Regions from separate parts of the Streptomyces spororaveus genome, predicted to be linked through region 2. Evidence: predicted binding sites of a transcription regulator. Region 2 holds the regulator's gene; each other region holds the start of a gene.

Region 1 (4,878 bases), 2.1 Mb from region 2:
TGACGCCGGCCTTGACCAGGTCGCCGTACTCGCCGGTGGCGGCGTTGAAGCCCTGGCCCTTGTCGAGCTCGGCGACCTTCGAGGTGATGACGTAGCCCTCGAGGCCGGCGTTCTCGGCGATCCAGCGCAGCGGCTCGACGGCGGCGCGGCGCACGACCGCGACACCGGTGGCCTCGTCGCCGGCCAGGCCGAGGTTGCCCTCGAGGACCTTGACGGCGTGGACGAGCGCGGAGCCACCGCCGGAGACGATGCCCTCCTCGACCGCGGCGCGGGTCGCCGAGATGGCGTCCTCGAGACGGTGCTTCTTCTCCTTGAGCTCCACCTCGGTGGCGGCGCCGACCTTGATGACGCAGACGCCACCGGCGAGCTTCGCCAGGCGCTCCTGCAGCTTCTCGCGGTCCCAGTCCGAGTCGGTCGACTCGATCTCGGCCTTGATCTGGTTGACGCGGCCGAGGACCGCTTCGTGGCTGCCGCCACCATCGACGATGGTGGTGTCGTCCTTGGAGATGGTCACGCGGCGGGCGGAGCCCAGTACGTCCAGACCGGCCTGGTCGAGCTTGAGGCCGACCTCTTCGGCGATGACGGTGGCACCGGTGAGGGTGGCCATGTCCTGGAGCATCGCCTTGCGACGGTCGCCGAAGCCGGGGGCCTTGACGGCGACCGCGTTGAAGGTGCCGCGGATCTTGTTGACGACGAGGGTGGAGAGCGCCTCGCCCTCGACGTCCTCGGCGATGATCAGCAGCGGCTTGGAGGCGCCGGCCTGGATGACCTTCTCCAGCAGCGGCAGCAGGTCCTGGATCGAGGAGATCTTGCCCTGGTTGATCAGGATGTACGGGTCGTCGAGGACGGCCTCCATACGCTCCTGGTCGGAGACCATGTACGGCGAGAGGTAGCCCTTGTCGAAGGCCATGCCCTCGGTGAACTCCAGCTCCAGGCCGAAGGTGTTGGACTCCTCGACGGTGATGACACCGTCCTTGCCGACCTTGTCCATCGCCTCGGCGATGAGCTCGCCGACCTGCTGGTCCTGCGCGGAGAGCGCGGCCACGGCGGCGATGTCGGACTTGTCCTCGATCGGACGGGCGGTCGCGAGGAGCTCCTCGGACACGGCCTTGACCGCGGCGTCGATGCCCTTCTTCAGGGCGGCCGGGGAGGCACCCGCGGCGACGTTGCGCAGACCCTCGCGGACCAGCGCCTGGGCCAGCACGGTGGCGGTGGTGGTGCCGTCACCCGCGATGTCGTTGGTCTTGGTCGCCACCTCCTTCACGAGCTGCGCGCCCAGGTTCTCGTACGGGTCGTCCAGCTCGACCTCGCGGGCGATGGTGACACCGTCGTTGGTGATGGTGGGGGCGCCGAACTTCTTGTCGATGACGACGTTGCGGCCCTTGGGGCCGATCGTCACCTTGACCGTGTCGGCAAGCTTGTTGACGCCGCGCTCGAGGGCGCGACGGGCGTCCTCGTCGAACTTCAGGATCTTCGCCATGGGAGCGGTTCAGCCCTCTCGAAAACTCGGGTTTAACGAGCTGCGCCCCTCGCCGCCCGGCAATCAGCGGGGTGACCAGGGGCGCAACTCAAAGCAGTACTGATGAAGAGAATTACTTCTCGACGATCGCGAGCACGTCGCGAGCCGAGAGGACGAGGTACTCCTCGCCGCTGTACTTCACTTCGGTGCCGCCGTACTTGCTGTAGAGCACGATGTCGCCGACGGTGACGTCCAGCGGGAGACGCTGGCCGTCCTCGAAGCGACCCGGGCCCACCGCGAGGACGACGCCCTCCTGGGGCTTCTCCTTCGCGGTGTCCGGGATGACCAGGCCGGAGGCCGTGGTCTGCTCGGCGTCGAGCGGCTGGACCACAATGCGGTCCTCAAGCGGCTTGATGGCAACCTTGGAGCTGGCGGTCGTCACGATCCGACCTCCCCCTTCGGAGATCCGGGGTTAACTGTCTGAGGTGGCGACCAGGTCGATCCGTCGTCGCGGGTGCCGGATCTGCCTGTCGCTGTGTTGGCACTCACCAGGGGTGAGTGCCAGGTGCGAGACTATTCCGGCGATTAGCACTCGGTCAAGCGGAGTGCCAATTCCCGCCGATCGCGCGTTGCGCGGACCGATACCGGAACGCCGCCCTCCGGGGGCTCGCGGACGCGCCGGCCCGCCGCTCTCCACCGCATGGCGCCGCACGGCACCGCATGACCAGGCGAAACGCGGAGCCGGCGGCCCCGTCGGCCGACGGGGCCCCTTTGACCCCTCGGGCCGTCGGACCCGATTGGCCGTTGAGCCATTGGGGCGTTGAGCCCGTTGACCGCCCATGCCGTCGGCCGTCCCGGCCGTACGACCGGGCCGCCTGCCGGAAAACCGCACACACGTCCGTTCGGGATCACTACTGTCCGCGCTATGACCAGGACGAACTCCGGCGTGCGGTGGATCCACACCATCCCGATCGCCATCGGCATCATCTGCGGGATCCTCATGTGGCACATGGCGGTGCCGCGGCTGATCACCCAACTGACGGGAGTGGACGGCACCTTCCTCGCGGAGCGCTGCACCTGGGGCGACCTCGACTCCGACGGGGAGCGGACCATGACGTGCGCGGGGGACTTCACCGCCACCGACGGATCGCTCGCCCTCCCCGGGATCGAGATCGACGGAGTGTTCGACGAATGGCCGGAGGAGCCGGTGAGCGCCCGCGTCAGCGGGCCGTCGGCCGACCACGCCGTGCAGATGGAGTTCGGCGCCTCGCTCGCGGCCATAGGCATGGGGCTGACCGCCTTCGCGTTCCCGGCCTGGGCGCTGACCGCGGCCACCCGCGACGCCCTCGACCGCCGCAGGCGGCGCCGGAACAGCCCGCCGCAGAGCATCGGCCACGACGCCGATTCGTGGGGCCCCCTCCCGTCCGCGTGACCCACCGGGGCGCCCGTCCTGCGGGAAGCGCACTCACCGCACCACACGCACGGCACTTCCCGTCGAACGCTCCGGAAGGAACCATGGGGAGGGCATCAACGTCGTAGATGATATGAAGATAAAGCGCCTCATTGCCGAACAGATCGGACCGAAAGCTTCCGTCGACCCCGGCGCACGGGGCGCCACGTCCTCGCCCTCACCCTGGCCCTCACCTTCACCCGCGCCCTCCCTGTCCGCCCCCAAGGAGGGTGGCGGCATCCCGTGCGTGGACTGAAACCCCTGACGTCGGCGGTCGCCCGCCGCCGCACCGAGGCGCTGCTCCTGGTCTTCGTCATCGCCATCGCCGTTTTCGGCCACGCCGCCGCGGGCCTCGCCATGAACGGCGAGCTGCCGCCCAAATTCGTCGACTTCACCGTCAGCATGACCTTGCTGTCCCTGGTGGGACACCTGGGCGTGCGCCGCTTCGCGGCCTACGCGGACCCGCTGGTCTTCCCGCTCGCCATGCTGCTGACCGGCCTCGGGCTGGTCCTGCTGCACCGCCTCGACCAGGGCTACATCGAGCGCTGGAACTCGGACGCGAACGCCCCCGGCCAGCTGATGTGGACGGTGGTCGGGGTCGCCGCCTGCCTGCTGGTGCTGGCGCTGCTGCGCGACCACCGGCTGCTCCAGCGGTTCATCTACATCACCATGGCCGTCGCGCTGGTGCTGCTGATCGCGCCCGCCTTCTTCGGCGCGGACACCTACGGCGCGAAGCGCTGGATCAAACTCTTCGGCCTCTCGCTCCAGCCGGGTGAGTTCGTGAAGATCATGATCGCGATCTTCTTCGCCGGGTACCTGGTCATCCACCGGGACTCGCTGGCCCTGACGGGCCGCAGGTTCCTGGGCATGCGACTGCCTCCGATGCGCCAGCTCGGCCCGATCGTGACGGTGTGGATCGTCTCGATGCTGGTCCTGGTCTTCGAACGCGACCTCGGCACCTCGCTGATCTTCTTCGGGGTGTTCGTGGTGATGCTGTACGTCGCCACCGAACGCACCAGCTGGATCGTCTGCGGCCTGCTCATGGCCTCGGCGGGCGCCTTCGTGGTCGGCTCGACGGAGCCGCACGTCAAGGCGCGCGTGGCCGCGTGGCTCAACCCGCTGTCGTACTACTGGGAGAACCCGCCGGCCGGAGTCACCTCGGACCAGTCGGCGCAGGCGCTGTTCAGCTTCGGCACAGGCGGCGTCTCCGGGACGGGCCTCGGCGTGGGCCACCCCGAGCTGATCGCGTTCGCCGGGCGCAGCGACTTCATCCTGACCACGGTGGGCGAGGAGCTGGGCCTGGCCGGGGTCATGGCCGTACTGATCCTCTACGCGCTCCTCGTGCAGCGGGGACTGCGGATGGCACTCGGCGCCCGAGACCCCTTCGGCAAACTGCTCGCGGTGGGGCTGGCGGCGGCGCTGGCCCTCCAGGTCTTCGTGGTCGCGGGCGGCGTGACGGGCCTCATCCCCCTGACGGGCAAGGCCCTGCCCTTCCTGGCCAAGGGCGGCTCGTCCCTCCTGGCCAACTGGATCATGATCGCGCTGCTCCTGCGCATCAGCGACAGCGCGGAACGCCAACGCGAGGCGGACACCCACGGCCCGGTGGAAACGATCATCACGCCGGTGGTGCGGGTGTAGGGCCGGGGCACGGGCGGGCAAGCGCGCGGCGCCGCCACGCGCTCCCCGCCTCTCCTCGGCGTCTGCACCCCGTCCCGTCCGTCGGACACCCCCTAGGCGGAGGCGACGACCTCGCCGGAGGTGACCTGCGGCGGGTTGGGCAGGAACCGGGCCAGGTGGTCGCGTACGAAGTGCGCCGCCCTCTCGATCGACTCGTCGGCGCCCGCCCGGTCCCGGAAGACGCTGGTGGACACCATCACCCCGGCTCCCGCATCGACCCAGAAGTACGCCACGAACCCGGGGACCTGACGCATGATCGGCACGAACCCCTCGTCGACGATGCGCCCGGCCT
Region 2 (4,878 bases):
GCCGGCCTCACGGCGTCCCGCAAGGCCCTCGCGGACGGCCTCCTGGCCCCCGGCCCGTACGAGGCGGGCCGGGCCGTCCTGACCCTGCGCGGGCGGCTGCTGGCCGACGCGGTGGTCCGGGACCTGGTGGACTGATCACTCCACGGAGTGAATTGCTGCGGATCAGGGCAGGTGCCGCCTAGCCTGTTCATAGTCTTCTGCCGCAATGCCCGGCGGCAGAAGTGGAGGGCACGGAGATGACCGCTGTGGACGATCGCCGGATGACCGAGTACTTCGAGAGCTTCGAGGCTCCCGAGGGGGTCAAGGTCGAGCTCCTCAGGGGGGAAATCGTGATGATGGCGGGGCCGGACGTCGTCCACAACCTGATCGTCCTGTTCGTCCAGCGGCAGGTCCCGGTGGGACGCTGGTATCCGCTCCAGACCCAGGACGTGGACATTCCTGCAGAGTCGTCCGAGCCGCAGCCGGACCTCGTGGTCCTGCCGGCCGAGGCAGCGCCGGAGTCGGGCCGCCTGGTGCCCGCCTCGGCCCTGGCGATGGTGGTGGAGGTCGTCTCCAAGACCAGCAAGCTGCGCGACTACGTGACGAAGCGCTCGATCTACGCGGCCGGCGGCATCCCAACGTACTTGATCATTGACCCGTTCCAGGCCAAGTGCGTCGTGCTCACCGAACCCTTTGGCGCGGGAGAAGAGGCCGACTACCGAACCGAGCGGACCAGCAAGTTCGGTGAACCGGTCCCGCTCGATGTCCTCGGCCTCACCCTCGATACCGCGGAGTTCGGCACCCTGCCGTAGTTCAGGCCGGCGCCGTGACGAAGTCGATCAGCTCCTCCACGCGGCCCAGCAGGACCGGCTCCAGGTCCTTGTAGGACGTCACCCGGGACAGGATGTGCTGCCAGGCGGCGCCGGTGTTCTCCGGCCAGCCCAGCGCCCGGCAGACGCCCGTCTTCCAGTCCTGGCCCGGCGGGATCACCGGCCACGCCGGGATGCCCAGTGCGGACGGCTTCACCGCCTGCCAGACGTCCACGTACGGGTGGCCCACGATCAGCACGTCCGGCGAGGTCACCGACGCCGCGATACGGGACTCCTTCGAGCCCGGCACGAGGTGGTCGACCAGGATGCCGAGGCGGGCGTCCGCGGCCGGGCCGAAGCCGGCGACGACGGCCGGGAGGTCGTCGATGCCCTCCAGGTACTCCACCACCACGCCCTCGATCCGCAGGTCGTCGCCCCAGACCCGTTCGACCAGCTCCGCGTCGTGCCGGCCCTCGACGTAGATCCGGCCGGCCCGCGCCACCCGCGCCCGCGCCCCGGGGACGGCGAGCGACCCCGACGCCGTACGGGCCGGCGCCGCCGGGCCCCGGGGCGGACGGACCAGGGTGACCACCGCGCCGTCCAGCAGGAACCCGCGCGGCTCCATCGGGAACACCCGGCGCTTGCCGAAGCGGTCCTCCAGGGTCACCGTGCCCGCCTCGCAGGCCACCACCGCGCCGCAGAAGTCCGTACCCGCCACCTCGACCACCAGGTCGGGGTCCGCCGCCACCTCCGGCACGGCCTTGGGGCGCTTCCACTGCGGGGTCAGGTCGGGGGAGTACTCGCGCATCCGGCCGACAGTAGGAGAGCCGCGCGCGTCACGCCTCCGACACGCCGAAACGGGCCGCCAGTGTGGCGCGTTGCGCACGGACGAAGTCCGCGCCGACCACCGCTCCGTGACCCGGCACGTACAGTGCGTCGTCCCCGCCCAGCGACAGCAGCCGGTCCAGGGCCGCGGGCCACCGCGCGGGCGTGGCGTCCGGGCCCGCCATGGGCTCACCCGACTCCTCGACCAGGTCCCCGCAGAAGACCACCTCGCGTTCGCCCGGGACGAAGACGGCCAGGTCGTGCCCGCTGTGCCCGGGCCCCACATTGGCCAGCAGCACCTGTACGCCGCCCAGTTCCAGCGTCCACTCGCCCGACACCTCGTGCCGGGGCAGCACCAGCTGGTTCACCGCCTCCGCCGCCTCGGCCTCCGCGAGCCCGTGCTTCACGGCGTCCTCGCGCAGCTCCTCGCGTTCCGCCGACAGCAGTGCGGCGAGCCCGACCGCCCCGAACACCTCGGCCCCGGCGAAGGCCGCCCCGCCGAGCACGTGATCGAAATGACCGTGCGTGAATGCGATATGGGTCACGCGCCGACCCGTCAGCCGCTCCGCCTCGGCCCGGACCTCGGCGCCCTCGCGCAGACACGAACCGGGGTCGATCAGAAGGACCGAATCCTCGCCCACCACCAGCCCCACGGTGCAGTCCCACACCGGCAGGCGCCGCCGGCCGGCCCGTCCCGTCAGCCGTTCCCAGCCCGACCCTTCCCAACGCACGTCCATACGGCGACGCTACCCTGGCGGGCCTCCCTTGCCAGGGGCTTACCGCCCGGCCGTACACTGAGCGGGGGCTCTCTGGCACTCGAACGATCAGAGTGCCAGACCACGTGCCAGAACACGGCAGACACGGCAGAACACGGCAACGGACCACAGCTGGAGGTGTGCGCGATGCTCAGCGAACGCAGACTCGAAGTGCTGCGCGCCATCGTCCAGGACTACGTCGGGACGGAGGAGCCGGTCGGCTCCAAGGCGCTCACGGAGCGGCACCGGCTCGGCGTCTCGCCCGCCACCGTGCGCAACGACATGGCCGTGCTGGAGGAGGAGGGCTACATCGCCCAGCCCCACACCAGTGCCGGCCGGATCCCCACCGACAAGGGCTACCGCCTCTTCGTCGACAAGCTGGCGGGGGTCAAACCGCTGTCGTCGCCCGAGCGCCGGGCCATCCAGAACTTCCTCGACGGCGCCGTGGACCTCGACGACGTCGTCGGCCGTACGGTGCGGCTGCTCGCGCAGCTCACCCGGCAGGTCGCCGTCGTCCAGTACCCGAGCCTGACCCGCTCGACCGTCCGGCACGTGGAGCTGCTCTCGCTCGCTCCCGCGCGCCTGATGCTCGTACTGATCACGGACACCGGACGGGTCGAGCAGCGGCTCATCGACTGCCCGAGCCCCTTCGGCGAGACGTCCCTCGCCGATCTGCGGGCCCGGCTCAACAGCCGGGTCGTCGGGCGGCGCTTCACCGATGTGCCGCCGCTCGTCCAGGACCTCCCCGAATCCTTCGAGGCCGAGGACCGCGGCACGGTCTCCACGGTGCTCGCGACACTCCTCGAAACCCTGGTCGAGGAAGCCGAAGAGCGGCTGATGATCGGCGGCACCGCCAATCTCACCCGCTTCGGACACGATTTTCCCCTGACGATCAGGCCGGTGCTCGAAGCGCTGGAGGAGCAGGTCGTGCTCCTCAAGCTGCTGGGCGAGGCCAACGAGTCGGGAATGGCCGTACGGATCGGGCATGAGAACGCCTACGAGGGACTGAACTCCACGTCGGTCGTCTCGGTCGGTTACGGTTTGGGCGGCGAAGCAGTCGCCAAACTCGGCGTGGTCGGACCGACCCGCATGGACTACCCCGGAACGATGGGAGCGGTACGCGCAGTGGCACGTTACGTCGGACAGATCCTGGCGGAGTCGTAAGTGGCCACGGACTACTACGCCGTTCTCGGCGTGCGCCGCGACGCATCGCAGGACGAGATCAAGAAGGCCTTCCGGCGCCTCGCGCGTGAACTCCACCCGGATGTGAATCCGGACCCGAAGACGCAGGAGCGCTTCAAGGAGATCAACGCGGCCTACGAGGTGCTCTCGGACCCGCAGAAGAAGCAGGTCTACGACCTCGGCGGCGACCCGCTGTCCTCCTCGGGCGGCGGTGGCGGAGCGGGCGGCTTCGGAGCGGGCGGCTTCGGCAACTTCTCCGACATCATGGACGCCTTCTTCGGCCAGGCCTCGCAGCGCGGCCCGCGCTCGCGGACCCGGCGCGGCCAGGACGCGATGATCCGTCTCGACCTGGAGCTGGACGAGGCGGCCTTCGGGACCACCAAGGACATCCAGGTCGACACGGCCGTCGTCTGCAACACCTGCTCCGGTGAGGGCGCCGCTCCCGGCACCTCGGCGCAGACGTGTGACATGTGCCGCGGCCGCGGTGAGGTCTCGCAGGTCACCCGGTCCTTCCTGGGCCAGGTCATGACCTCGCGCCCCTGCCCGCAGTGCCAGGGCTTCGGCACCGTGGTCCCGACCCCGTGCCACGAGTGCGCGGGCGACGGCCGGGTCCGCTCCCGCCGCAGCCTCACGGTCAAGATCCCGGCGGGTGTCGAGAACGGCACCCGGATCCAGCTCGCGGGCGAGGGCGAGGTCGGCCCCGGCGGCGGCCCCGCCGGCGACCTGTACGTGGAGATCCACGAGCTGGCGCACCCGACCTTCCAGCGGCGCGGGGACGACTTGCACTGCACGGTCACCATCCCGATGACGGCGGCCGCGCTGGGCACCAAGTGCCCGCTGGAGACGCTGGACGGGCTGGAGGAGATCGACATCCGGCCCGGCACCGGGTCCGGCCAGGCGATCCCGCTGCACGGCCGGGGCGTCACCCACCTGCGCGGTGGCGGACGCGGCGACCTGATCGTGCACGTCGAGGTCACCACCCCGGGCAAGCTGGACGCCCAGCAGGAGGACCTGCTCCGCCAGCTGGCGAAGCTGCGCGGCGAGGAGCGGCCGATGGGCCAGTTCGCGCCGGGTCAGCAGGGTCTGTTCAGCCGGCTGAAGGACGCGTTCAACGGCCGCTGACCGACCCGTACGCACTGTCACGAGCCCGGCCCGGGGATTCCCCGGGCCGGGCTCGTCGCATGGTCCGGCGGCGGCCCGCAGGCCGGTCGGGAAGCGGACTATGCCAGGCGAATGCGATGATTCGGCCCCCCGCGCGGGACGTGGCACGATGCAGTCCATGTCCTCCGCGCCGAACGGTCTCTCCCCGTACCCGATCGTGCAGGCTC
Region 3 (4,878 bases), 910 kb from region 2:
TTCCCTGCCGCAGAGCGGGCCTACGGCCCCGACCTGTTCGTCGCGGACGAGGCCGCCTTCGAGGACGATGGCCGTCACGCGGACAGTGCGGCCCTGTCCTTGGTCGCCGAGTTCACGTCCACATCCACGAAGGACGTGGACTGGAACGAGAAGCTGGAGGTGTACGGCCAGGTGGTCCCCGTGTACCTGGTGGCCGATATGCAGGCGAAAGAGATCACCTGCTTCTCCGAACCCTCACCACACGGCTACCGCTCCCGCAAGACGGTGTCCTTCGGCGAGGAGCTGCACGTCCCCGAACCCTTCGACTGCATCATCGACACCACCGGCTTCTAGCCCGGGAACGCCCGAGGGCGGCACCCCCGTGGGGGTGCCGCCCTCGTTCGAGAACAGCCGATCTACCGGTGGCCGGAGCCAGGGGTGGATCAGAAGTCCATGTCACCACCCGGCATGCCGCCGCCCGCGGGGGCACCGGCCTTCTCGGGCTTGTCGGCGATGACGGCCTCGGTGGTGAGGAACAGCGCGGCGATCGACGCGGCGTTCTGCAGCGCGGAGCGCGTGACCTTCGCCGGGTCGATGATGCCCTCGGCGATCATGTCGACGTACTCGCCGGTCGCGGCGTTCAGGCCGTGACCGATCGGAAGGTTGCGCACCTTCTCGACGACGACGCCGCCCTCGAGACCACCGTTGACGGCGATCTGCTTGAGCGGGGCCTCCAGCGCGAGCTTCACGGCGTTGGCGCCGGTCGCCTCGTCACCCTCGAGCTCCAGCTTCTCGAAGACCGCGGAGGCCTGCAGCAGGGCCACGCCACCACCGGCGACGATGCCCTCCTCGACGGCCGCCTTCGCGTTGCGAACGGCGTCCTCGATGCGGTGCTTGCGCTCCTTGAGCTCGACCTCGGTCGCGGCACCGGCCTTGATGACGGCCACGCCGCCGGCCAGCTTCGCGAGGCGCTCCTGGAGCTTCTCGCGGTCGTAGTCCGAGTCGGAGTTCTCGATCTCTGCGCGGATCTGGTTCACGCGACCGGCGACCTGGTCGCTCTCGCCGGCACCGTCGACGATGGTGGTCTCGTCCTTGGTGATGACGACCTTGCGGGCGCGGCCGAGCAGGTCGAGACCGGCGTTCTCCAGCTTGAGGCCGACCTCCTCGGAGATGACCGTGCCGCCCGTGAGGATGGCGATGTCACCGAGCATGGCCTTGCGGCGGTCGCCGAAGCCCGGGGCCTTGACGGCGACGGACTTGAAGGTGCCGCGGATCTTGTTGACGACGAGGGTGGAGAGCGCCTCGCCCTCGACGTCCTCGGCGATGATCAGCAGCGGCTTGCCGGACTGCATGACCTTCTCCAGGAGCGGCAGCAGGTCCTTGACCGAGCCGATCTTGGAGTTGACGATCAGGATGTACGGGTCGTCGAGGGACGACTCCATGCGCTCCATGTCGGTGGCGAAGTACGCCGAGATGTAGCCCTTGTCGAAGCGCATACCCTCGGTGAGCTCCAGCTCCAGACCGAAGGTCTGGGACTCCTCGACGGTGATGACGCCTTCCTTGCCGACCTTGTCCATGGCCTCGGCGATGAGCTCGCCGATCTGGGTGTCGGCGGCGGAGATGGAGGCCGTCGAAGCGATCTGCTCCTTGGTCTCGACATCCTTGGCCTGCGCCAGCAGGGCGGCGGAGACGGCCTCGACGGCCTTCTCGATACCGCGCTTGAGGGCCATCGGGTTCGCACCCGCGGCCACGTTGCGCAGACCCTCGCGGACGAGCGCCTGGGCGAGAACGGTGGCGGTGGTCGTACCGTCGCCGGCGACGTCGTCCGTCTTCTTGGCGACTTCCTTGACCAGCTCGGCGCCGATCTTCTCGTACGGGTCCTCGAGCTCGATCTCCTTGGCGATGGAGACACCATCGTTGGTGATCGTGGGGGCGCCCCACTTCTTCTCAAGGACGACGTTGCGACCCTTGGGGCCAAGGGTGACCTTGACGGCGTCGGCGAGCTGGTTCATCCCACGCTCGAGGCCGCGGCGGGCCTCCTCGTCGAACGCAATGATCTTGGCCATCTGAAGTGGTCCTCCCGGACAGCGGTGGATTACTCCGGACCGCGCCCGCGCCCGCGACGGACGGCCTGCGTGCCCGGCGGTTCCTTCCCACCGGACCCTGCGGGCCTCACCGACCCGGTCCTCGTTTCAGTAGCACTCTCACATGGAGAGTGCTAACGCCAATGATTAGCACTCGCCCCCCGAGAGTGCAAGCGGCTTCGGGGAACGCCCCGCCACTACCGGGCGTACGCACGAGGGGCCCCCATCCCGTGTCCAGGATGTGGGCCCCTCGTGGTGTTCCAGGTCTTCGACGAAGACTGATGCGTCGGCGGTCGATCGCGCCAGGACTAGCCGAGTGCGAGCTTGACCATGTCCGCCTGCGGACCCTTCTGGCCCTGCGAGATCTCGAACTCGACCCGCTGACCCTCTTCAAGGGTGCGGTACCCGTCCATCTGGATGGCGCTGTAGTGGACGAACACATCCGCACCACCGTCGACCGCGATGAAGCCGTAGCCCTTCTCCGCGTTGAACCACTTGACGGTGCCCTGAGCCATGCCTAACTCCCCTATTACTGGCCCTTGCGCAGGAACGCACTTCACGATCCCGGGTCAGAACTTGCGTCGGAACGCGTCGACCGAGGCTGAATGTATCTGCGCGGATGCTGTCTGCAACAGGTCAATCCGATGAGAATTCTGGACACCGAGAAACATTGAAATAGAGTGAAAATTTGCCATACTCCCGGGCAAGTCGGGCCTGACATATCTCGCCAAAGCCCCATACCGCACTCGCATGTTGGCCCGATGTCGACCCTTGCGCGGCCCGTTCATATGCAGGGGGCAAGAACAGCGGAGGGGACTTCCCCAACCCTACCGTGCCCAATCAAGCAGAATTGCCCCCTCCGCTTTTAGCGGAGGGGGCAATTTCGGTTTTCGCGTGTCAGCAGCCGCCGGCGACGGCCGGAATGATCGAGACACCGGCGCCGTCCGGCGTCGCCGCCTGCAGCCCGCCCTCGAAACGCACGTCGTCGTCGTTCACGTAGACGTTCACGAAGCGGCGCAGCTTGCCCTGGTCGTCCAGGACGCGCGCGGCGATGCCCGGGTGGTTCTTCTCCAGGGACTCGATGACCTCGGCGAGGGTCGCGCCCTCGGCCGGGACCTCGGCGACGCCGCCGGTGTAGGTGCGCAGGATGGTGGGGATGCGGACGTTGACGCTCATGGCGCTACTGCCTTTCCGGTAGGGCGGAGGAGAAGGGGTCAGGCCAGGCCGGCGGCGCGGAACGCGTCCAGGCTCGGGCGGATGGTGGCGGTCTGCCCGCTGTCAGCGGCCACCGCCTCCAGGGTCTTGAGGCCGTCACCGGTGTTGAGGACGACGGTGGTCAGCGTCGGGTCGAGCTGCCCGTTGTCGATGAGCTTCTTCGTCACGCCGACGGTCACGCCGCCCGCGGTCTCGGCGAAGATGCCCTCGGTCTGCGCGAGGATCTTGATGGCCTCGACGACCTGCTCGTCGGTGACGTCCTCGACGAAACCGCCGGTGCGGCGGGCGATGTCCAGGACGTACGGGCCGTCCGCCGGGTTGCCGATGGCCAGCGACTTGGCGATGGTGTTCGGCTTCTGCGGGCGGACCACGTCGTGACCGGCCTTGAAGGCGGTCGACACCGGGGAGCAGCCCTCGGCCTGGGCCCCGAAGATCTTGTAGGGCTTGTCCTCGACGAGGCCGAGCTTGATGAGCTCCTGCAGACCCTTGTCGATCTTCGTCAGCTGCGAGCCGGACGCGATCGGGATGACGATCTGGTCGGGCAGCTGCCAGCCGAGCTGCTCGCAGATCTCGTACGCGAGCGTCTTGGAGCCCTCGCCGTAGTACGGGCGCAGGTTGACGTTGACGAAGCCCCAGCCCTCGCCCAGCGGGTCGCCGATGAGCTCGGAGCAGAAGCGGTTGACGTCGTCGTAGTTGCCCTCGATGCCGACGAGTTCGCCGCCGTACACACCGGCCATGACGACCTTGCCCTGCTCCAGGTCGTGCGGGATGAACACGCAGGAGCGGAAGCCGGCCCGGGCGGCCGCGGCGCCGACGGCGCCGGCCAGGTTGCCGGTCGAGGAGCAGGACAGGGTGGTGAAGCCGAAGGCGCGGGCGGCCTCGACGGCGATGGCCACGACGCGGTCCTTGAAGGAGTGCGTCGGGTTGCCGGAGTCGTCCTTGACGTAGAGCTTGCCGGTGATGCCCAGCTCCTTGGCCAGGTTGGCCGCGTCCACGAGCTTGGTGAAGCCGGGGTTCAGGCTGGGCTTCGACGCCACGTCGGCCGGGACGGGCAGGAGCGGCGCGTAGCGCCAGATGTTGTTCGGGCCGGCCTCGATCGCGGCGCGCAGGGCCTCGGGGTCACCGGTCGGGAGGTCGTAGGCGACTTCCAGCGGTCCGAAGCACTCGGCACACGCGAAGATGGGGCCGAGTTCGAAGCGGGTGCCGCACTCACGACAGGAAAGGCCGTTGGCGGGTCCGAGATCAACAGAGGTGGCGACAGTCTGTGCAGCCATGATGGCGAGGCCCTTTCTCCTCATCTTCCCCATGGCGCATTTCGCCATGAGACGGAATTGGCACCTTCCCTAGCCGGGGACCTCGCTGACGACGCTGGTGCGCGATCGCGAGAACCGACTGGAGGGTTGCCGGGGCTTCAACGGGCCGTGTCCCTCTGCCCCTCTGGATGAGCGGTATGGCACCGGCATACGCGCTCTGTGGCGCGCCGGTGCGTTTGTACGCGGGGGACCCCCGGCATGCGGTGGTCCTTCGCGTTGTTCAAGACTGTAACCGAAGGCCCGGGCGGTTGAGACAGCCGTCCGAACCGCGAGATGGATCACATAAG

What was found. The regulator HrcA, encoded in region 2, represses chaperone genes, less so after heat shock. The targets are predictions, from matches to a motif close to TTNGCACTCNGNNNNNCNGAGTGCNAA.
Region 1: the regulator HrcA is predicted to act here: its motif matches at 2,045-2,071, upstream of groES (co-chaperone GroES).
Region 3: the regulator HrcA is predicted to act here: its motif matches at 2,175-2,201, upstream of groL (chaperonin GroEL).

Annotation. Positions count from the first base shown of each region.
Region 1 covers NZ_BNED01000005.1:3,609,845-3,614,722, forward strand. The annotation lists gene groL (chaperonin GroEL) at 1-1,480, opposite strand, end outside; gene groES (co-chaperone GroES) at 1,593-1,901, opposite strand; gene Sspor_RS18390 (hypothetical protein) at 2,385-2,891, shown strand; gene Sspor_RS18395 (FtsW/RodA/SpoVE family cell cycle protein) at 3,153-4,547, shown strand; gene Sspor_RS18400 (hypothetical protein) at 4,640-4,878, opposite strand, start outside.
Region 2 covers NZ_BNED01000005.1:5,705,916-5,710,793, forward strand. The annotation lists gene hemW (radical SAM family heme chaperone HemW) at 1-135, shown strand, start outside; gene Sspor_RS28135 (Uma2 family endonuclease) at 237-791, shown strand; gene Sspor_RS28140 (DUF3097 domain-containing protein) at 793-1,596, opposite strand; gene Sspor_RS28145 (MBL fold metallo-hydrolase) at 1,625-2,350, opposite strand; gene hrcA (heat-inducible transcriptional repressor HrcA) at 2,516-3,532, shown strand; gene dnaJ (molecular chaperone DnaJ) at 3,533-4,672, shown strand; gene Sspor_RS28160 (nitronate monooxygenase) at 4,830-4,878, shown strand, end outside.
Region 3 covers NZ_BNED01000005.1:4,793,717-4,798,594, reverse strand. The annotation lists gene Sspor_RS24100 (Uma2 family endonuclease) at 1-333, shown strand, start outside; gene groL (chaperonin GroEL) at 423-2,045, opposite strand; gene Sspor_RS24090 (cold-shock protein) at 2,372-2,578, opposite strand; gene Sspor_RS24085 (MoaD/ThiS family protein) at 2,961-3,239, opposite strand; gene thrC (threonine synthase) at 3,278-4,552, opposite strand; SAM riboswitch class I at 4,570-4,726, opposite strand.